DNA from 2 places in the Streptomyces sp. NPDC048650 genome. Region 2 is predicted to be linked to the other one. Evidence: predicted binding sites of a transcription regulator. Region 2 holds the regulator's gene; the other holds the start of a gene.
The links. Region 2 encodes HrcA, which represses chaperone genes, less so after heat shock. Its sites were predicted from a motif close to TTNGCACTCNGNNNNNCNGAGTGCNAA; they were not measured.
Positions count from the first base shown of each region.

Region 1: ACGFML_RS22425 (FmdB family zinc ribbon protein) is a predicted target of HrcA. The motif match lies at 1,909-1,935, and genes of this name have one in related genera.

Region 1 covers NZ_JBICVM010000007.1:415,967-427,097, forward strand. Annotated here, with positions in the region: gene ACGFML_RS22420 (S-methyl-5'-thioadenosine phosphorylase) at 598-1,431, opposite strand; gene ACGFML_RS22425 (FmdB family zinc ribbon protein) at 1,535-1,897, opposite strand; gene ACGFML_RS22430 (MFS transporter) at 2,010-3,308, opposite strand; gene ACGFML_RS22435 (potassium/proton antiporter) at 3,689-5,236, opposite strand; gene ACGFML_RS22440 (penicillin acylase family protein) at 5,436-8,141, shown strand; gene ACGFML_RS22445 (5-formyltetrahydrofolate cyclo-ligase) at 8,269-8,892, opposite strand; gene galU (UTP--glucose-1-phosphate uridylyltransferase GalU) at 9,005-9,907, shown strand; gene glp (gephyrin-like molybdotransferase Glp) at 9,912-11,131, shown strand, end outside.
Region 2 covers NZ_JBICVM010000003.1:461,365-472,495, forward strand. Annotated here, with positions in the region: gene ACGFML_RS11340 (SpoIIE family protein phosphatase) at 1-755, shown strand, start outside; gene hemW (radical SAM family heme chaperone HemW) at 771-2,003, shown strand; gene ACGFML_RS11350 (DUF3097 domain-containing protein) at 2,127-2,954, opposite strand; gene ACGFML_RS11355 (MBL fold metallo-hydrolase) at 2,995-3,732, opposite strand; gene hrcA (heat-inducible transcriptional repressor HrcA) at 3,939-4,955, shown strand; gene dnaJ (molecular chaperone DnaJ) at 4,958-6,097, shown strand; gene ACGFML_RS11370 (nitronate monooxygenase) at 6,183-7,277, shown strand; gene ACGFML_RS11375 (16S rRNA (uracil(1498)-N(3))-methyltransferase) at 7,274-8,017, shown strand; gene ACGFML_RS11380 (hypothetical protein) at 8,140-10,617, opposite strand; gene ACGFML_RS11385 (OsmC family protein) at 10,788-11,131, opposite strand, start outside.

The sequences.
Region 1 (11,131 bases), on a different contig from region 2:
CAGGCATGTCCAGTCGGGCCACACGAACCAGCGATCGGCGGGAGCGCCAGCACTGATTCGAGGGGACGGCCTGCCACCCGGAAGAGTTTTGCGTGCGAGCGAGGGCGATGCCACTCGATCTTGTGCCACCGCTACCGCCCTTCGGAGAGCGCTGCCGGCAGGCATCCGGGCGCGGACGCACTTCGTACGGCACCGTACGAACCGCCGGTGGCCAGTGCTGCGGCGGCCATCGCCAGTCCGGCCGCGCACATCCGCCGCCGCGTCGCCCGCTGCCACCGGCATCGGCCGCCGCCGGATCGTACCGGGGCGAAGTGGGGCACTTCACACGTCGGCGGCGTCGGGAGCGGCGGTTCGGGGGGCGGAGGCGACGGGAACGGTGCGGCGCCGGCGGCGGGCGGACCGGCGGGCGAACGGCCCGCGAAAGGGGGCTGGGGGAGAGGGGGCTCGGGGAAGGGACGGGGCATCGTCGTCACCGCCTGTCGGGTGGGCGCGGAGGTCGGAACCGGTGATCACCACCGTGCCGGAATTCCGCGCATCCCGCCGAGGGCTGTGGACGAGCCCGCCCGATGTGGACAACCCCGTCACCCGTCGGAGCGGCTACGGCAGCTCGATGCCCAGGTCCCAGCCGTCGACGGCGCTCGCACACGCACAAGCGCGGGCGGCGCCGGCGGGCAGGGCGGCGACCGCGTCGAAGAGGACCTCGCGCAGCAGGCCGACGTTCTGGCCGAACACCTCGAGGACCTCCTGGTGCGAGACGCCGTCGCCGCTCTCGGTGCCGGCGTCCAGGTCGGTGACGAGCGTCAACGAGGTGTAGCAAAGGCCCAGTTCGCGGGCGAGCACGGCCTCGGGGTGGCCGGTCATGCCGACCACCGACCAGCCCTGCGCGGCGTGCCAGCGCGACTCCGCGCGCGTGGAGAAGCGCGGTCCCTCGACGACCACGAGGGTGCCGCCGTCCACCGGCTCCCAGTTGCGCCCGCGGGCCGCCGCCACGGCCGCCCCGCGCCCGGTGGGGCAGTACGGGTCGGCGAACGCGACGTGGACGATGTTCGGGACGCTGCCGTCCGGCAGCGGTTCGCCGTCGAAATACGACTGGACGCGGGACTTGGTGCGGTCGACGAGCTGGTCGGGTACGAGCAGCGTGCCCGGGCCGTACTCGGGGCGCAGGCCGCCGACGGCGCACGGGCCGAGGACCTGGCGGACGCCGACCGAGCGCAGGGCCCACAGGTTGGCGCGGTAGTTGATGCGGTGCGGTGCGAGGTGGTGACCGCGCCCGTGCCGGGGGAGGAAGGCGACGCGTCGGCCGGCCACCTCGCCCAGGAAGAGGGAGTCGCTCGGCGGCCCATAAGGGGTGTCCACCGTGATCTCGGTCACGTCGTCGAGGAAGGAGTAGAACCCCGAGCCGCCGATAACGCCAATCTCCGCGTCAGCCATGCCGGTCACACTATCGGGGCAGGGATGCCGGCCCTCGGGGTGGTCCGCCGCAGCATGCCGCGGACCCCGCCGTCAGAGACGGCGGGGTCCGGGGAAGCGCTGGTCAGGCCGCGGAGCTGCTGCTCGTGGACGACGAGGAAGACGTCGAGGACGAGGAGGAGGACGACGAGGAGGACGACGCGGCGGACGTCGAGGACGACGACTTGGTGTCCGAGCCGCCGGCCGAGTCCGACGAGGAGGAGCCGCTCGACGCACCGGCGGTCTTCGCCGGGCTGCTGCTGGACGACGAGCCGCGGCTGTCGTTGCGGTAGAACCCGGAGCCCTTGAAGACGATGCCGACCGCGGAGAACACCTTCTTGAGGCGTCCGTTGCAGCCCGGGCACTCGGTGAGCGCATCGTCGGTGAACTTCTGCACCGCCTCGAGGCCCTCGCCGCACGCGGTGCACTGGTACTGGTAGGTCGGCACGTGACTTCCTCCTGGCACTCTCACTCATTGAGTGCTAACGACGATCCATAGTGCAGTATTCCGGCCCGCCAGTCCACTGTGACCGCCGGACGGTGACCCACCACACGTCCGGTCAGGCGCTCGCCAGCTCCCGCTCGCGGTCCTCGACGGCGTCGGCCGGGGCCGTCGCGCCGCGGTCGGCGCCGGTGACGACGACTGCCGACGAGTGCGGCCGCAGATGGCCGCGGAGCGTCAGCAGCACCGTCAGGGCCAGCGCCGTCCCGGCCAGCGGAACCAGGAAGCCGGCGCTGGGGCCGAAGCGGTCCGCCAGCTGGCCCGCCGAGGAGGCGGCCGCCGCCTGACCCAGCGCGACCGCGCCGGTCAGCCAGGTGAAGGCCTCGGTGCGGGCGCCCGCCGGGACCAGCGATTCGACCAGGGTGTAGCCGGAGATCAGGGCCGGGGCGATGCACAGGCCGATGAGCAGACCGACCGCGGCCAGCAACGGCACCGCGGTCACCGCCCACAGCGGGGTGGTGGCGAGCGCCAGCAGCCCGTAGGCCACCAGGAGCCGCCGCCGCGGGCCGACCTTCCAGCTGACGGCGCCGCAGACGACGCCGGCGAGCATGTTGCCGGCCGCGAAGATCCCGTAGAGGACGCCGTTGATGCCCGGGTGCCCGATGTGCTCGGTGAAGGCCGTCAGGGAGACCTGCATGCCGCCGAAGACGGTGCCGATGCCGAGGAACGCGACGATCAGGACGCGGACGCCGGGCACCGACAGCGCCGAGACGCGCGGCAGATCGTCGGCCTGCGCCCGGTGGACGGGCGGCTGGGTGCGCCGCTGCGAGGCGAACAGCAGGCCGCCCGCCAGCGACAGCACGGCCTCGGCGACCAGGCCGGCGGCCGGGTGGATGCCCGTGCAGAGCGCGGTCGCCAGCACCGGGCCGACGACGAAGGTGAACTCGTCGGTCACCGACTCGAAGGCCGCGGCCGTCGGCATCAGCGGGCTGCCGCCCAGCTTCGCCGCCCAGCGGGCCCGCACCATGGGGCCGACCTGCGGCGTCGAGGCGCCGGTGGGGACCGCCACCGTGATCAGCGCCCACAGCGGGGCGTGCACGAGGGCGAGGGTGATCAGCGCCGCGACGCCGACGACGTGCACCACGACGCCGGGAAGCAGCACCGCGCGCTGACCGAAGCGGTCGGCGAGCTTGCCGCTCTGCGGGGCGAACAGCGCCATTGAGACACCGGTGGCGGCGGTGACCGCGCCCGCGGTGCCGAAGGAGCCGGTGGTGGACTGGACGAGCAGGGTGATGCCGATCGTCAGCATCGCGAACGGCTGCCGGGCCAGAAAGCCGGGCAGCAGGAATGTCCATGCACCAGGGGTGCGCAGCAGTTGTCCGTAACCGGGACGGGAGTCCTTGACCGCGGATGCCACGGCCGGGCCTTTCTGCCGCCTGGTAGCGCGCCGCCGCAAGGTCGTCACGGGTACGCGCCGAGAGCTGTCCTCTCGCGCAGGACCGAGTGATACCGCGTGGTCCTCACCAAGGAAGTGGCTGCGCGAGTGGCAGTGGACCGCGGCCGCCGAGCGGTCGCGCCAGCTCTGCTTCAGGCAGAGTTGGTTCGTTTATTGCTTCTTCATACTACAGGCGGGAGTGCGTGAAGCCCTGGGATTAACCAGAGCTTCACGCGTAATTCCTTGGGATCCGTGGAGAGATACGGCACATACCGGCCGGTCGGAGTCGGATCGGAGTCGTCTGGGCCCTACCGTCGGCCGGCGGCGCGGCGCGGCGCGGCCCGGCCACGCGGCACGGCGCGTCAGCCGGCGTCCCGCTGCCGGCGCCGCCGCTCCTCATGGTCGCCGTGCCGCCGGCCGCCGCCCGTGCCCAGCCAGCCGGCCAGCTTGCCGCCCTGGGAGACCGCCTGCAGTCGGCGCTCGGCCGTGTCCCGCACCGGATCGGTGGCGACCACCAGCAGCTCGTCGCCGTGCCGCAACACGGTCGTGGGCGACGGGACGAAGCTGGAGCCGTCCCGGACGACCAGGGTGACCGCGGCGCCCGCCGGCATCCGCAGCTCCCCGACCTCGACGCCGTGCATCCGGGAGGACGGGCCGATGGACGTGGACAGCAGATGGCCGCGCAGCCGCTCCAGCGGGGCCGACTCGATGCCCAGGTCGGCCGCCTCCCCTGCGGCGGTGCCCAGCCGCAGCCGCCTGGCGAGCCAGGGCAGCGTCGGGCCCTGGATGAGGGTGTAGACGACGACGAGCACGAAGACGATGTTGAAGACGTGGTCGCTGCCCGGAATGTCGGTGACCATCGGGATGGTCGCGAGCACGATCGGCACCGCGCCGCGCAGCCCGGCCCAGGACAGCAGGGTCTTCTCCTGCCAGGGCATCCGGAAGGGCAGCAGGCTCGCGAACACCGACAGCGGCCGGGCCACCAGCGTCAGGATCATGCCGATGACCAGCGCCGGGACTATGTCGTCGAGCAGGTTGTGCGGGGTGACCAGCAGGCCCAGCAGGACGAACATGCCGATCTGGCCGATCCAGCCGAGCCCTTCGGCGAAGCCGCGGGTGGCCGCCGTGTGCGGCAGCTTGGCATTGCCCAGGATCACCGCGGCCAGATAGACGGCGAGGAAGCCGGAGCCGTGCGCCAGGGCGCCGGCCGCGTACGCCGAGACGGCGATGGCCATGACGGCGATCGGATAGAGGCCGGAGGCCGGCAGCGCCACATGCCGCATGCCGTACGCGCCGAGCCAGCCGACGGCCAGCCCGATGGCGGCGCCGATGGTCAGTTCCAGGGCTATTTCGCCGATCAGGGCGTACCAGTGCTCGACCGGACCGGCCGTGGAGAAGGCGACGACGAGGATGACCACCGGGGCGTCGTTGAAGCCCGACTCGGCTTCCAGGACACCCGTCAGCCGTGCGGGCAGCGGCACGCTGCGCAGGACGGAGAAGACCGCGGCGGCGTCCGTCGAGGAGACCACGGCGCCGATCAGCAGTGCCTGACGCCATTCGAGTCCGGCCAGATAGTGCGCCCCGGCCGCGGTGACCCCCACGCTCACCGCGACGCCGACCGTCGACAGCGCCGCCGCCCGGGGCAGCGCCGGCCTGATCTCTTTCCACTTGGTGCCGAGGCCGCCCTCCGCCAGGATGACGACCAGGGCCGTATAGCCGAGGAGTTGGGTCAGTTCGGCGTTGTCGAAGACGACACCGCCGAGGCCGTCCTGCCCTATGGCGATGCCTATCCCCAGATAGATGAGCAGGCTGGGGAGCCCGCTGCGCGAGGAGAGTCGTACCGCGGCCACCGCGATGAGCAGTACGAGCGAGCAGACCAGCAGGAGTTGATTGAGGTGGTCGACAGTCAGGAGCTGGTCCTTTCTCGCACGGGAGCCGGAAGGAAGCGGTCCGTCGGACCTACGATCCTTACCGTATCTAGTTACTGAGACTAACAATTTACCATTACTTGAAAGTCGGATGTGCTCGTAGTGACTCCGCGTAGGGGTCGCCGGACCCGTGCGCCTATGGTTGCTCCAGCACTCCCACCCTGCCCCTCGAAGGACAGAGATGCCCGCCAACAAGTCCGGCCCAGCGCCAAAAAAGAAGAAGGGGCGGCGCGGCCGCCTCGTCGCCATCACGGTCGTGCTGCTGCTCGTGGCGGGCATCGGCTTCGGCGCGTACTGGGGCGTGAGTACCGTCCGGGCCTCGTTCCCGGAAACCACCGGCTCGCTCAAACTGCCCGGTCTGACCAACCCGGTGGACGTCTCGCGGGACGCCAACGGCATCCCGCAGATCTACGCGGACACCGATGAGGACCTCTTCCGCGCCCAGGGATACGTCCAGGCCCAGGACCGCTTCTGGGAGATGGACGTCCGCCGGCACATGACGTCCGGCCGACTGTCGGAGATGTTCGGCAAGGGTCAGGTCAAGAGCGACGAGTTCCTGCGCACGCTCGGCTGGCACCACGTGGCGCAGAAGGAGTACGACACCAAGCTGTCGCCCAGTACCAAGAAGTACCTCCGGGCATACTCCGACGGCGTCAACGGCTACCTCAAGGAGCACCAGGGCTCGGCGCTCTCCCTGGAGTACGCGGCGCTGGACTTCCAGAACGACTACAAGCCCGAGAAGTGGACGCCGGTCGACTCGGTCGCCTGGCTCAAGGCGATGGCCTGGGACCTGCGCGGCAACATGCAGGAGGAGATCGACCGCTCCCTGATGACCAGCCGGTTCACGCCGGAGCAGATCAAGCAGCTCTACCCGGCGTACCCGTACAAGCGGAACCGGCCGATCGTCGAGGGCGGTTCGGTCGACCCGGCCACGAAGAAGTTCCGGCCCAAGGGCTCGGCCAATGCCACCCCGGCCGGCAGCGCCGCCGTCGGCCTGCAGTCCCAGCTGTCCTCGCTGTCCAAGACCCTCGACAAGGTCCCGGCACTGCTCGGCCCCAACGGCAACGGCATCGGCTCGAACTCCTGGGTCGTCTCCGGTGCGCACACCACCACCGGAAAGCCACTGCTGGCCAACGACCCGCACCTGGCGCCCCAGATGCCCTCGCTCTGGTACCAGATGGGCCTGCACTGCCGCACCACCGGCCCCAAGTGCAACTACGACGCCTCCGGCTTCACCTTCTCCGGCATGCCGGGTGTCGTCATAGGTCACAACCAGAACGTCTCCTGGGGCATGACCAACCTCGGCGCCGACGTCTCCGACCTCTACCTGGAGAGGATCAGCGCCGACGGCTACCTCGACGACGGCAAGCAGCGCCCGTTCCGCACGCGCAAGGAGACCATCAAGGTCGCCGGCGGGGACAGCCGCCACATCACCGTCCGCTCCACCGGCAACGGACCGATCGTCTCCGACCGCGACGGCGAACTGGCCGACGTCGGCAAGGACGCCCCGGTCGGCAACGCCGCACCGGACCGCGGCGACGGCTACGCCGTCTCGCTGCGCTGGACCGCCCTGGACCCGGGCAGGTCCATGGACGCCGTCTTCGAGCTCGACCGCGCCAAGGACTGGACGGGCTTCCGCAAGGCCGCCGCACACTTCGAGGTCCCCTCGCAGAACCTGATCTACGCCGACACCAAGGGCAACATCGGCTACCAGGCGCCCGGCCGGATCCCGGTCCGCGGCGCCGGCGACGGCACCTACCCGGCGCCCGGCTGGGACCGGAAATACCGCTGGACCGGCTACGTCCCCCAGCAGGCCCTGCCGTACGAGTACAACCCCGCCCGCGGCTACATCGTCACCGCCAACCAGGCCGTCGCCGACGAGAAGTACCCCTACCTCCTCACCAAGGACTGGGGCTACGGCTCCCGCAGCCAGCGGATCAACGACCTGATCCAGTCGAAGATCAAGGACGGCGGCAAGGTCTCCACGGACGACATGCAGACCTTCCAGAAGGACAACAGCAGCGAGATCGCCCGGCTGCTCACCCCGTACCTGACGAAGATCGACATCAAGGACAAGTACGTCCGCGACGCCCAGCAGCTGCTGGACGGCTGGGACTTCACTCAGGAGCCCGACTCCGCCGCGGCCGCCTACTTCAACGCCGTCTGGCGCAACACCCTCAAGCTCGCCTTCGGCAACAAGATGCCCAAGGAACTGCGGCTCGAGGGTCAGTGCCTCACCGTCCGCCCGGCCGACGAGACCGGCCCCGCCGACGACCTCGAGAAGCTGGTCCGCGAATGCGGCGAGCGGGCCGCCGACTCGGCGCAGCCCGACGGCGGCGACCGCTGGTACGAAGTGGTCCGGAAGATCCTGGACGACCCGAACAACGCCTGGTGGAAGACCGAGGACCGGCCCGGCCACCCCGGCGACCGCAACCGCGACCAGCTCCTCGCCGAGGCCATGAAGGACGCCCGCTACGAGCTGACCGCCAAGCTCGGCAAGAACATCGACAACTGGAGCTGGGGCCGCCTCCACCAGATGTACCTGAACAACCAGACCCTGGGCACCGACGGCCCCGGCTTCCTCCAGGGCCTGTTCAACCGCGGCCCCTGGAACGTCGGCGGCGGTGAGGCCGCGGTCGACGCCACCGGCTGGAACGCCGCGGGCGGCTACAAGGTCACCTGGGTCCCGTCCATGCGGATGGTCGTCAACCTCGCCGACCTCGACAAGTCGCGCTGGATCAACCTCACCGGCGCCTCCGGGCACGCCTACAGCGCGCACTACTACGACCAGACCGACAAGTGGGCCAAGGGCGAACTGCTGCCCTGGGCGTACAGCGAGTCGGCGGTCAAGAAGAAGGCGAAGGACACGCTGACGCTGTCGCCGTAACGGGCGCGGAGCGCATGCACGCCGTCGGGCGGGCCGGAGCACCTCCGGCCCGCCCGACGGCGTTGCGGCCTCAGGACGGCGTTGCGGCCTCAGGACGGCGTTGCGGCCTCAGGACGGCGTTGCGGCCTCAGGACGGCCGGTGGAAGCGGTGCACCGCCGTCGGTGTCACCGCCGCATGCACCGGCCGATCGTGCGCCTCGACCGGCACCGTCCCACGCACCTCCGTGTCGTAGAGCAGCACCACCAGAGACGCCCCGGACCCGGCCCGCTCCAGCCGCGCCAGCACCCGGTCGTAGGACCCGCCACCCCGCCCCAGCCGCAGCCCCCGCCCGTCCACCGCCAGGCCCGGCAGCAGCACCACATCGGCCTGGGTGACGGCCTCCGGGCCGAGCCGCTCACCGCCCGGCTCCAGCAGCCCCCAGCCGGCCGGCACGAGCCGCTCGGCGCCCTCGTACGGGGCCCAGTCGAGATCGTTGTCCGGCAGCAGTACGGGCAGCAGCACCCGCACCCCGGCCTCCCGGAGCTCGTCCAGCAGCGGCCGGGTCGCGGGCTCCTGCCCGATGGAGACGTACGCGGCGACGGTCAGCGGACCTCCCGCGGCGGGCGCCGTCGCGACTCCCGCGGGGCCCTCCCGTCGCCGCGCCGCCCGGAACTCGTCCAGCTCCCACGTCCGCCGGGCCAGCGCGGCGCCCGTCGCCGCGACGACATCCCGCGGCAATGATCTCCTCACCTCCAGGAGATCGCGCCGCAACCTGCGCTTCCTATCGTGACCAGAGTTCACTTGTGTGCCCTTGCTCCCGCTCTCATGCTCTATTCACCAGACCCTCATCATCGTTCCGATAGGGCCGGTTATGGTGTCGCGCATGACCCCATCGCACACGCGGATCAGCAAGGCTGTCATCCCGGCAGCCGGCCTCGGCACCCGGTTTCTCCCTGCCACCAAGGCCACGCCCAAGGAGATGCTCCCGGTAGTCGACAAGCCCGCCATCCAGTACGTGGTGGAGGAGGCGGCCGCCGCCGGACTCTCCGACGTCCTGATGGTGACCGGCCGCAACAAGCGCCCCCTCGAGGACCACTTCGACCGCAACTACGAACTCGAAGAGGCCCTGCACCGCAAGGGCGACGAATCCCGCCTCGCCAAGGTCCAGGAGTCCAGCGACCTCGCGACCATGCACTACGTACGGCAGGGCGACCCCAGGGGCCTGGGCCACGCCGTGCTGTGCGCCGCGCCCCACGTCGGCGACCAGCCCTTCGCGGTCCTCCTCGGCGACGACCTCATCGACCCCCGCGACCCGCTGCTCCAGCGCATGGTCGAGATACAGGAGCAGCACGGCGGCTCCGTCATCGCCCTCATGGAGGTCGACCCGTCGCAGATCCACCTCTACGGCTGCGCGGCCGCCGCCCCCACCGGCGAGGACGACGTGGTCGTGGTGTCGGACCTGGTGGAGAAGCCCGACCCCGCCGAGGCCCCCAGCAACCTCGCGATCATCGGCCGCTACGTCCTCGACCCGGCCGTCTTCGAGGTGCTGCGCAAGACCGAGCCGGGCCGCGGCGGCGAGATCCAGCTGACCGACGCCCTCCAGGCGCTGGCCGCCGATCCCGCCCTCGGCGGACCCGTACACGGTGTCGTCTTCAAGGGCCGGCGGTATGACACCGGTGACCGTGGCGACTACCTGCGTGCCATTGTCAGACTGGCATGCGAACGTGAGGACCTGGGCCCGGACTTCAGGGCCTGGCTCCGCAGTTATGTCACCGAGGAGATGTAAGACGTTGAACGGCACCACCGACCAGACCCGCCACCAGGACCGCGTCTGGTCGGTGGCCGAGCACCTCGACGACGTCCTGTCGAAGATCCCTCCGCTGGAGCCGATCGAGCTGCAACTCCTCGATGCCCAGGGCTGCGTCCTGGTCGAGGACATCACGGTTCCCGTGGCCCTGCCGCCCTTCGACAACAGCTCGATGGACGGCTATGCCGTCCGCGTCGCCGATGTCGCGGGCGCCACCGAGGAGTTCCCCGCCACTCTCACCGTCATCGGCGATGTCGCGGCGGGCAGCGGCGAGCCGCCCGCGGTGGGCCCCGGTGAGGCGGCCCGCATCATGACCGGGGCCCCGGTGCCGCCCGGTGCCGAGGCCGTGGTGCCCGTCGAATGGACCGACGGTGGCACCGGCCAGGGCCCGGCCGCCGGCATGCGCGCCCACAGCGCCGCCCCCGAGGACGCCACCGGCGAGGTCCGCGTCCACCGCCCCGTGACGGCGCGCGCCCACATCCGCGCACAGGGCAGCGACGTCTCCGCGGGCGAGCCGGCGCTGCGCGCGGGCACGGTCCTCGGCCCGCCCCAGATCGGCCTGCTCGCCGCGATCGGCCGCGGCACGGTCCGGGTACGGCCCCGCCCCCGGGTCGTGGTGATGTCGACCGGCAGCGAACTGGTCCAGCCGGGGGAGGCGTTGGGCCCCGGCCAGATCCACGACTCCAACAGTTTCCAGCTCACCGCCGCCGCCCGCGCCGCCGGGGCGATCGCCTACCGCGTGGGCGCCGTCGCCGACGACGCCGAGACCCTCCGCGCCACCCTGGAGGACCAGCTCATCCGCGCCGACATCCTGGTCACCAGCGGCGGCGTCAGCGTCGGCGCGTACGACGTGGTCAAGGAGACGCTGACCGACCTCTCCGCCGAGGAGGGCATGGTCGAGTTCCGCAAGATCGCCATGCAGCCCGGCAAGCCCCAGGGCTTCGGCCTGGTCGGCCCCGACCGCACCCCCCTGATGGCGCTCCCCGGCAATCCGGTCAGCTCCTACGTCTCCTTCGAGATCTTCGTCCGCCCCGCCATCCGCACGCTGATGGGCCTGCCCGACGTCCACCGCCCCACGGCCCGCGCCGAGTGCACCGAGCCGATCGCCTCGTCCCCCGAGGGCAAGCGGCAGTTCCTGCGCGGCTCCTACGACCCGGACACCGGCCGGGTCGCTCCGGTGGGCGGCTCCGGCTCCCACCTGAT
Region 2 (11,131 bases):
GCGGCGACTTCTGGGACCTCTTCGACGCCGGTGACGGCCGCTGGTGCTTCGCCCTCGGCGACGTCTGCGGCAGCGGCCCCGAGGCCGCGGCGGTGACGGGCCTGGCCCGCCCCGTGCTCCGGCTGCTGGCCCGCGACGGCTTCGGCGTCGCCGACGTCCTCGACCGCCTCAACAAGACCATGGCCCGGGAGGCCGCGGACTCCGTCGCGGCGGTCGCGGCGGCCGTGGCGGCGGCCGGGGCGGGCGCCGAGGCCCCCGTCGAGATCCGCGACGAGGGCGAACAGGCCCGCTTCCTGTCCCTGCTGTACGGCGAGATCGTCCCGTACCACGGCGGCTCCGGCGGGGCCCGCTGCACGCTCGCCAGCGCCGGCCATCCACTGCCGCTGGTGCTCGGCGCGGACGGCGCGGTGCGCGTGGCCGCGGCGCCCCAGATGCTGCTGGGCGTGGTCGAGGACGCGGCCTATGTCAGCGAGTCCTTCGACCTCTGCGCCGGGGAGACGCTGCTGTGCGTGACCGACGGCGTGACCGAGCGCCGCTCGGGCCGGCGCCTGTTCGACGACGAGGACGGCCTGGCCACCGCGCTCGCCGCCTGCCGGGGGCTGGGCGCCACCGCCGTCGCGGAGCACATCCGCAGCACGGTGCACGCCTTCGCGCCGACGCCGCCGGACGACGACCTGGCGCTGCTGGTGCTCCAGGCCGCCGGGGCGGCGGAAGGGGGGAGCGGGGCGGACCCGTCCGGGCCGCCGCTCCCATGACGGACAATGGACCCCATGCCTTCCGCACTGCCTGATGGTGAGCCGATGCCCGAGGACGGGGCGCTGCCCCGTCATGCGCTGACGGGGGCGGCCGACCGGCCCCTCGGCTTCTATCTGCACGTGCCGTACTGCGCGACCCGCTGCGGCTACTGCGACTTCAACACCTACACCGCCAGCGAGCTGCGCGGCTCCGGCGGCGCCCTGGCCTCCCGCGACAACTACGCCGACCACGTCGTCGAGGAGATCCGGCTGGCCCGCAAGGTGCTCGGCGACGACCCGCGGCCCGTCGAGACGGTCTTCGTCGGCGGCGGCACCCCGACCCTCCTCCCGGCCGCCGACCTCGGCCGGATGCTGGCGGCGATCCGCGACGAATTCGGCCTCGCCCCGGGCGCCGAGATCACCACCGAGGCCAACCCGGAGTCCGTCGATCCGCGCTACCTCGCCGAGCTGCGCGCGGGCGGCTTCAACCGTGTCTCCTTCGGCATGCAGAGCGCCCGGCAGCACGTCCTGAAGATCCTCGACCGCACGCACACCCCCGGCCGCCCCGAAGCCTGCGTCGCCGAGGCCCGCGCCGCCGGCTTCGACCACGTCAACCTCGACCTGATCTACGGCACCCCCGGCGAGACCGACGACGACTGGCGCGCCTCCCTGGACGCGGCCCTCGGCGCCGGTCCCGACCACATCTCCGCCTACGCCCTGATCGTCGAGGAGGGCACCCAGCTCGCCCGCCGGATCCGCCGCGGCGAGGTCCCGATGACCGACGACGACGTCCACGCCGACCGCTATCTGATCGCCGAGGAGTGCCTCGCCGCCGCCGGGTTCACCTGGTACGAGGTCTCCAACTGGGCCACCACCGACGCCGCCCGCTGCCGCCACAACGAGCTCTACTGGACCGGTGCCGACTGGTGGGGCGCCGGCCCCGGGGCCCACAGCCACGTCGGCGGGGTCCGCTGGTGGAACGTCAAGCACCCCGGGGCCTACGCCCAGGCCCTGGCCGAGGGCCGCTCCCCGGGCGCCGGCCGCGAGATCCTGCCGGACGAGGACCGGCGGGTGGAGCGCATTCTGCTGGAGCTGCGGCTGGTGGACGGCTGTCCGCTCTCCCTCCTCGCCCCGGCCGGGGCGAGGGCGGCGGCGCGGGCGCTGGCGGACGGGCTGCTGGAGCGCGGGCCGTACGACGACGGCCGGGCCGTTCTGACCCTCCGGGGGCGGCTGCTGGCCGACGCCGTGGTGCGGGATCTGGTGGACTGACCGCTCGTCGGGGTGCGGAGTCCGACTACGCGGTGAGCCGGACCAGCGGGTTCGGGTACCCCGTTCCGCTGGACCACCTCGGCTTCGAGCTGGCTGCCGCCGGATTCCCGCTGTCGTCCCCGGTCACGGGCAGCCGGTAACGAAGTCGATCAACTCCTCCACCCGCCCGAGGAGTTGCGGCTCCAGGTCCTTGTAGGACCGCACGCAGCCCAGGATCCGCTGCCACGCCGCCCCCGTGTTCTCCGGCCAGCCCAGCGCCCGGCACACCCCCGTCTTCCAGTCCTGCCCGCGCGGGACGCGCGGCCACGCCGCGATGCCCACCGACGACGGTTTCACCGCCTCCCACACGTCGATGTACGGGTGGCCCACCACCAGCGCATGCTCCCCGGTCACCTCGGCCGCGATCCGGGACTCCTTCGAGCCGGGCACCAGATGGTCCACCAGGACGCCGAGGCGAGCATCCGGGCCGGGGGAGAAGCCGCGCACGATCGCCGGCAGGTCGTCGATGCCCTCCAGGTACTCCACGACCACGCCCTCGATGCGCAGGTCGTCGCCCCACACCCGCTCGACCAGCTCCGCGTCGTGCCGCCCCTCCACGTAGATGCGCCCGGCGCGGGCGACCCGGGCGCGGGCGCCGGGCACGGCGAGCGAGCCGGACGCGGTACGGGCCGGACCGGCCGGCGCCGGGCCGCTCTGCGGGCGGACGAGGGTGACGACGCGGCCCTCCAGGAGGAAGCCGCGCGGCGCCATCGGGAAGACCCGGTGCTTGCCGAAGCGGTCCTCCAGGGTGACCACCGGGCCCTCGGCCGACTTCTCGCAGCGGATCACGGCGCCGCAGAAGCCGGTGGTGACCTCTTCGACGACGAGGTCGGGATCGGCCGGTACTTCGGGGGCCGGGCGCTGCTTCTTCCAGGGCGGGGTGAGGTCGGGGCCGTACTGCTTGCTGCGCATGGGTCCGGTTCTCTCGTGGCGTCGGTAGTGGGGCGGGTGGTCAGGGGGACGGCGGCGTGCCGAAGCGAACGGTGAGGGCGTCGCGCTGCGCCCGTACGAAGGCCGCGTCCACGGTGGCGCCGTGCCCCGGTACGTACACCGCCTCCTCGCCGCCGAGGGACAGCAGGCGGTCCAGGGCCGCCGGCCACTGCTGGGGCATCGCGTCCAGTCCGGCGCTCGGCTCGCCGGACTCCTCGACCAGGTCGCCGCAGAAGACGATCTCGCGGGCGCCGCCCCGGCCCGGTACGAGGACGGCCAGATCGTGGGCGGTGTGCCCGGGGCCGACATTGGCGAGCAGGACCTGCCGGTCGCCGAGGTCGACGGTCAGTTCGCCGTGCACGTGATGGTGCGGGCCGACCAGGAGGTCGGCGGCCTCCGCGGCGGCCTCCCGGCCGACGCCGTGCCGTACCGCGTCCCGCCGCAGCTCGTCCCCCTCGCGCCGCAGCAGATCGGCGAGTCCCGCGGCGCCGAACACCTCGACGCCGGAGAAGGCGGCGGTGCCCAGCACATGATCGAAATGCGGGTGGGTGAGCGCGACATGCGTCACTTCCCGGCCCAGCACGCCGCGGATGGCGCGGCGCAGATCGGCGCCGTCGCGCAGGGTCGCGCCGGTGTCGACGATCATCACCCCGGTCGATCCGGCGATCACGCCGACGGTCTCGTCCCAGCCCGGCATCCGGCGTCGGGCGACTCCGTCACCGAGCCGTTCCCACCCGGCCTCTTCCCAAGCACTGTGCATACCGAGACGCTAGCTCCCTCGCGATAGCGTTGCCCGGCAGACCGGCCAGAACGGTCGATCACAGTCATCGGACGGCCGTTCATCGCGGCCGCCCTTGCCGGAGCTGTGCTACCCGGCCGTACACTGGGCTTCCGGGTCTGGCACTCGGCCCGCGTGAGTGCCAGGAGTGACGAGACGGCGACGCAGCAGGACTGGAGGTGCGCACCATGCTCAGTGAACGCAGGCTCGAAGTACTGCGTGCCATCGTCCAGGACTATGTCGGGACGGAGGAGCCGGTCGGCTCCAAGGCCCTCACCGAGCGCCACCAGCTGGGCGTCTCCCCGGCCACGGTCCGCAACGACATGGCGGCCCTGGAGGACGAGGGGTTCATCGCGCAGCCGCACACCAGCGCCGGGCGGATCCCCACGGACAAGGGCTACCGCCTCTTCGTCGACAAGCTGGCCGGCGTCAAGCCGCTGTCCTCCCCGGAGCGGCGGGCCATCCAGAACTTCCTCGACGGCGCCGTCGACCTCGATGACGTCGTCGGCCGCACGGTCCGGCTGCTGGCGCAGCTCACCCGCCAGGTGGCGGTCGTGCAGTACCCGTCGCTGACCCGTTCCACGGTCCGCCATGTCGAGCTGCTGTCGCTGGCCCCGGCCCGGCTGATGCTCGTACTGATCACGGACACCGGGCGCGTCGAGCAGCGGCTGATCGACTGCCCGGCGCCGTTCGGTGAGACGTCGCTGGCGGATCTGCGGGCGCGGCTCAACAGCCGGGTCGTGGGGCGCCGGTTCGCGGATGTGCCGAAGTTGGTGCAGGATCTCCCGGAGTCCTTCGAGCAGGACGACCGCGGCACGGTCTCGACAGTGCTGTCGGTACTGCTGGAAACTCTGGTGGAGGAGACCGAAGAGCGGTTGATGATCGGCGGCACCGCCAATCTCACGCGCTTCGGGCACGATTTCCCCCTGACCATCCGGCCGGTGCTGGAGGCCCTCGAGGAGCATGTGGTGATGCTCAAGCTGCTCGGAGAGGCCAAGGACTCGGGCATGACCGTACGTATCGGGCATGAGAATGCTCATGAAGGCCTGGCGTCCACATCGGTCGTCACGGTCGGCTACGGTTCGGGCGACGAGGCAGTCGCCAAACTCGGCGTGGTCGGACCGACCCGCATGGACTACCCCGGAACGATGGGAGCGGTACGCGCAGTGGCACGTTACGTCGGACAAATCCTCGCGGAGTCGTAAAAGTGGCCACGGACTACTACTCGGTCCTCGGCGTCAGCCGTGACGCCTCGCAGGACCAGATCAAGAAGGCCTTCCGCCGGCTGGCGCGCGAGCTGCACCCGGACGTGAACCCGGACCCGAAGACCCAGGAGCGGTTCAAGGAGATCAACGCCGCTTACGAGGTGCTGTCGGACCCGCAGAAGAAGCAGGTCTACGACCTCGGCGGCGACCCCCTCTCGCAGGCGGGCGGCGGCGGTGGCGCGGGCGGCTTCGGCGGCGCGGGCTTCGGCAACTTCTCCGACATCATGGACGCGTTCTTCGGCACCGCCTCGCAGCGCGGGCCGCGTTCGCGCACCCGCCGCGGCCAGGACGCCATGATCCGGCTCGACATCGAGCTGGGCGAAGCGGCCTTCGGCACGACCAAGGACATCCAGGTCGACACAGCCGTGGTCTGCACGACCTGCAGCGGTGAGGGTGCGGCGCCCGGCACCTCCGCCCAGACCTGCGACATGTGCCGCGGCCGCGGTGAGGTCTCCCAGGTCACCCGGTCCTTCCTCGGCCAGGTCATGACGTCGCGGCCGTGCCCGCAGTGCCAGGGCTTCGGCACGGTCGTGCCGACGCCGTGCCACGAGTGCGCGGGCGACGGCCGCATCCGCTCCCGCCGCACCCTGACCGTCAAGATCCCGGCCGGTGTCGACAACGGCACCCGGATCCAGCTGGCGGGCGAGGGCGAGGTGGGCCCCGGCGGCGGCCCGGCCGGTGACCTCTACGTCGAGATCCACGAGGTGGCGCACTCGGTCTTCCAGCGGCGCGGCGACGATCTGCACTGCACGGTCACCATCCCGATGACGGCGGCGGCGCTGGGCACGAAATGCCCGCTGGAGACCCTCGACGGAGTCGAGGAGATCGATGTCCGGCCCGGCACGCAGTCCGGCCAGTCGATCCCGCTGCACCAGCGCGGTGTGACGCATCTGCGCGGTGGCGGCCGCGGCGACCTGATCGTCCACGTCGAGGTGCAGACCCCCTCCAAGCTCGACCCCGAGCAGGAGGAGCTGCTGCGGCGGCTGTCCAAGCTGCGCGGCGAGGAGCGGCCCACCGGGCAGTTTCAGCCGGGACAGCAGGGGCTGTTCTCGCGGTTGAAGGACGCGTTCAACGGGCGGTAGACGCCCGGGAGCCGCAGCGGGTGACACCCGCTGCGTGCTCCGGCCCCGGTTCGGGGCGTGGCGGTGGGCGTGACACGATGTGGTCATGCCCACCGCGCTGACCGATCTCTGCCGCTACCCGATCGTGCAGGCCCCGATGGCGGGCGGCGCCGCCCGCCCGGAGCTCGCCGCCGCCGTCAGTGAGGCCGGCGGCCTCGGCTTCCTCGCCGCCGGTTACAAAACCGCCGACGGCATGTACCAGGAGATCAAACAGCTGCGCGGGCTGACCGGCCGCCCCTTCGGCGTCAACCTCTTCATGCCGCAGCCCAGCCTCGCCGATGCGGCCCCCGTCGAGGTCTACCGCGAGCAACTCGCGGGCGAAGCGACCTGGTACGAGAGCCCGATCGCCGAACTCGACCCCTACGGCGGCGCCGACGACGGCTACGAAGCCAAGCTGGCCATCCTGCGCGAGGACCCGGTCCCGGTCGTCTCCTTCGCCTTCGGCTGCCCCTCCCGCGCCGTGTTCGACGGCTTCGCCGAGGTCGGTACGTACACCATCGTGACGGTCACCACCGCGGCCGAGGCGCAGGCCGCGCAGTGGTCGGGCGCGGACGCGGTCTGCGTCCAGGGCATAGAGGCGGGCGGCCACCAGAGCACCCACCGCGACGACCCACAGGCCGACGGGACCGGCGCCGGCGTCGGGCTCCTCTCCCTGCTGGCCCAGGTCCACGAGGCCGTGCAGATCCCGATCATCGCCGCGGGCGGACTGATGCGTGGCTCGCAGATCGCCGCCGTACTGGCCGTGGGTGCCTCGATGGCGCAGCTCGGCACGGCCTTCCTGGTCACGCCGGAGTCGGGCGCCAACACCCTGCACAAGCAGGCCATGACCAACCCGCTGTTCACCCGCACCGAGCTGACCCGGGCGTTCTCCGGGCGTCCGGCCCGCGGCCTGGTCAACCGTTTCCTGCGCGAGCACGGCCCGTACGCCCCGGCCGCCTACCCCGCCGTCCACCACCTCACCTCCGGGCTGCGCAAGGCCGCGGCGAAGGCGGGCGACGCGCAGGGTATGGCGCTGTGGGCCGGACAGGGCCACCGGATGGCGCGCGAGCTGCCGGCCGGGCAGCTGGTGGAGGTGCTGTCGGCCGAACTCGACGTCGCACGCTCCGCGTTGAACCTCCCCGCAGGCGGTAGCGCGTCATGACCGCCCCCGTCTTCCTCGTCGACTCGATGGCGGACGTACGGGCCGGCGGCTCGCTGACCCTGGACGGCCCCGAGGGCCGGCACGCGGTGTCGGTGCGGCGGCTGCGGGTGGGCGAGGACATCGTGCTGACGGACGGCGCCGGCTCCGGCGCCGAGGGCACGGTCGCCGCGGTCGAGGGCAAGGACCGGCTGACCGTCACGGTGACGGACGTCCGCACCGAGGCCCCTCCGACGCCCACCCTCACCGTCGTCCAGGCGCTGCCCAAGGGCGACCGGGGCGAACTGGCCGTCGAGACGATGACCGAGACCGGCGTGGACGCCGTCGTGCCCTGGCAGGCGGCGCGCTGCATCACCCAGTGGAAGGGCGAGCGGGCCGCCAAGTCGCTGGCCAAGTGGCGCGCCACGGCCCGCGAAGCCGGCAAGCAGTCGCGCCGGCTCACCTTTCCCCGGGTCGCCGACCCGCTGACGACCCAGCAGGTGGCCGCCCTCCTCGCGGACGCCGCCTTCGCCGCCGTCCTCCACGAGGAGGGCAGCGCCCCCCTGGCCACCGCCGAACTCCCCACCGAGGGTTCGATCGTGCTCGTCGTCGGCCCCGAAGGCGGCGTGTCCCCCGAGGAGTTGGCGGCCTTCGCCGAGGCCGGTGCGCGGCCCTACCGCCTCGGTGCGACCGTGCTGCGCACCTCCACCGCCGGTACGGCCGCGACGGCGCTGCTGCTGGGTCGTACCGGACGCTGGAGCTGACCGCTCGCCCCGGGCCGCCGCTCCGGCGGTGGCCATCGGCTCGGTGACGGTGCCGGCGCCACGTCGTCGCTACCGGGTGGGTCCCGCCGGCCCCCTCACGGACAGCGCCGGGGCGCGCGGATTCAGGGGTGCACGCGGGCCACCGACCCTGCTGTCGCGACGAGTTCGGGCAGCGCGCCGGTGAACGTCGGCAGCAGTTGCAGACAGACGGCCCATGCCTCGACGTTCGCGGCCAGATGCTCCCGGGTGAGGGCCTCGGCGCGCGCCCGCACCGGCTCCCAGGCCGGGGCGCCGGCCTTCTCGCGGGCATACCGGCGCAGACAGCCGAGGGCCGCCGACGCGGGCGCCCCGTGGGTCAGGAGGTCGTCCGGGGCGAGCTTCCCGCACCGCAGCGCCCGGCCGATCCAGTCCGCTCCGTACTCGGGAACGGCAGCCAGGGCCGCCACCAGCAGTTCACGGGGGCAGTCCGGACGGTCCACCAGGGCCTCCGGAAGGCCGTCCGGGAGGGTGCCGGCGCCGAGTGCCGCCACGAGCGCGGGCCAGGGCGGCTCCATGCCCTCGGCGAGGAGGCGGTGCACCCGCTCCGCGGGGGTGCCGGCCGCATGGGCCAGAAAGGCCAGCAGCCGCTCCGGGGACTCTTCCTCGGCCAGCCGGGCCCGCAGCCGCGCCGGCCCGTCCGGGGCGTCGAGCAGCTGCTCGGTGTGCCGCCGCAGCAGCGCCGGGAGCCGGTCCATGGCCAGGACCTCCCGGACGGCGTCCGGGCCGCCGCGCTCCCACACGGCGGTCAGCAGCCGGAGCCGGGCGGCCGGCACATGGAGCCGCAGCCGACCGACGATCGTGCGGGCCACGCCGGTGTCGCCGGACTCCAGGCCGGCTGTCAGGCGGTCGCGGTGGTGGCTGACGCTGGTCTCCTCCAGGACGGCCAGCAGCTCGTCCGCTACGGGGCGGGTGCCGCCGCCGCGCAGCCGCCCGGCGAGCAGCCGCTCGCGCTCGCCCCGGGGGAGATCGGCGCAACGGAACAGCTGGGCGTCCACCGCCGGTTCGTCGAGATCGAGGAGGTGGGCCAGCTTCTCCTCGCACAGCTCGTCCGTGGCGGCCATCGCCACCTGCGCGGACAGGCCGTGCGCGGCGACGACGGCGTCGCGGACCGCCGGGGTGGGGTTGCCGTAGACGAGGAGGTGCTGGACGGCCCGCGCGTCCAGGTGCGGGACGACGGCGCTCTGCGCCTCCTCGGTGGCGCACTGGAACATGCCGAGGAACGCCGGCCGCGAGGAGTCCGACCGGACGGCCGGGAACTCCGCCTCCAGCGGCCGCGGCCAGCTGGTGTGGCGCTTCCTGCGGCCGGACGGCACGGCGGCGTCCGCGATCAGCTCGGCGACGGTGCCCCGGGCGCGGCCCGTCCGGGCGTAGCACGTCAGCCAGTTGACGGGGTCCGTGCCGAGTGGTGTGAGCAGCGCGGCGAGGGCCTTGCGGGTCGGTTCGTGGTCGTAGGGCAGGGTGTCCAGCACATACGCCGCCGGCCGCACCTCGGTCAGCACCCGCTCCACCGGCAGCCAGCCCTCGCGGATGCCGCGTCCGAGGGTGTGGTGGAGGATCATCCAGGTGGGGTCCGCGTCGGGGCCGGCGAGGGTGTCGAAGGGCAGTTCGGCGGCCCACCGGGCGGTGCCGCCGGGGTCGGCGCGGAAGCTCTCCCGCACCAGGGCGGCGGGGCAGCCCTCCCACTGGGCGAGCCGGAGCAGCCGACCGCCCGGGCGGAAGGTTGATCCGCGGCGGGTCTCGCTGTCGAAGGGGAGGCGCTCGTGCTCGCGCAGGATCAGCTCCCAGTCGAGACCCGCGGGCTTCACGGTGGGGTCCTTCCCGAGCCGGAGCGCGATCAGGGCACGTAGCTGCTCCGGGTCGGTCCACTCCCCGGCGGGCCGCCGCTCACGCAGGAAGGCCGCGGTGTCGGGTGCCTCCAGGGCCGCGTGCAACACGCCCGGCAGCCACGGGTGTCCGAGCCGGGCGTGCCGCGGCAGCCGCGGTATGCCGCCGGCCAGCGCCTCGATCCCCTCGGCGCCGGTCAGTTCCGCGAGGGTGCGGCAGGCGTCCAGGACCACGGGCGGCGGCAGGAACGGGCCCAGGGCGACCAGCGACTGGGCGATCAGACCGGGGAACGGGCCGGTCAGGGCGAGGACCAGCTCGACCTCCGTGGCCTCCTCGCCGAGCACCGCGACCAGGCTGTCCTCCCCGTCGTCCCAGGCCGGGTCCGCGGGGTCGGCGGCGCGGAAGACGGCCGGCAGCAGGCCGGGGAGGCGGTGCATCGCGCGGACCCTGACGTCGTCGTCCGGGCGGAATTGGGCGCTCCACAGGGCCCGCGCGAGGACCGGATCGCCGGTCGAGGCTGCCGCCAGGAGGAATTCCCCGGCGTCCGTGGCAAGCGCCGCCCGCAGCGCCGCGGGCTCCGGGCCGGTCAGCCGCACCACCAGCTCCTGGGAGAGCCCGAACCGATCGGCGAGGGCGGCCAGTAGCTCGGGGCGCAGTCGCTCGGTGAGCGCGTCGGCGGCGGCCGGTTCGGCGAGGCTCAGCGCGAGGCAGAGCGCGGAGCGGGAGCTGTCGGTCACGGGGGCGGTCCCTTCGGGGCGTGTGCGGCGCACGGCCGGCGATGTGCAACGCCGGTACGCGAACGATCGTGGCACGCCCCACTGACAGTGCCCGCCCACAGCGCGGCGGTGCGCCGCCCGGCCCTCAGGAGCCGCGCGGCGCACCGCCGTTCACGCCGGCCGACCGAAGGTCAGACCAGCTCGGCCTTGAGCGAGATGTCCTTGACCCCCGCCAGCGCCTGGCTCACCGGGCAGTTGGCCTTGGCGTCCTGGGCGGCTGCCTGGAAGTCCTCCTCGGACAGGCCGGGGACGCTGGCCCGGACGTTCAGGACGATGGAGGTGATGCCCTCGCCCGGCTGGAAGGTGACGTCGGCCTGGGTGTCCACCGCCGTGACGGTGTAGCCCTTGCCCGCCAGGCCGTGCGAGAACGCCATGGAGTAGCAGGCGGAGTGGGCCGCCGCGATCAGCTCCTCGGGGCTGGTGACGCCGTTGGGCTGCTCCGCGCGGGCGGGCCAGTTCACGTCGTACGTACCGA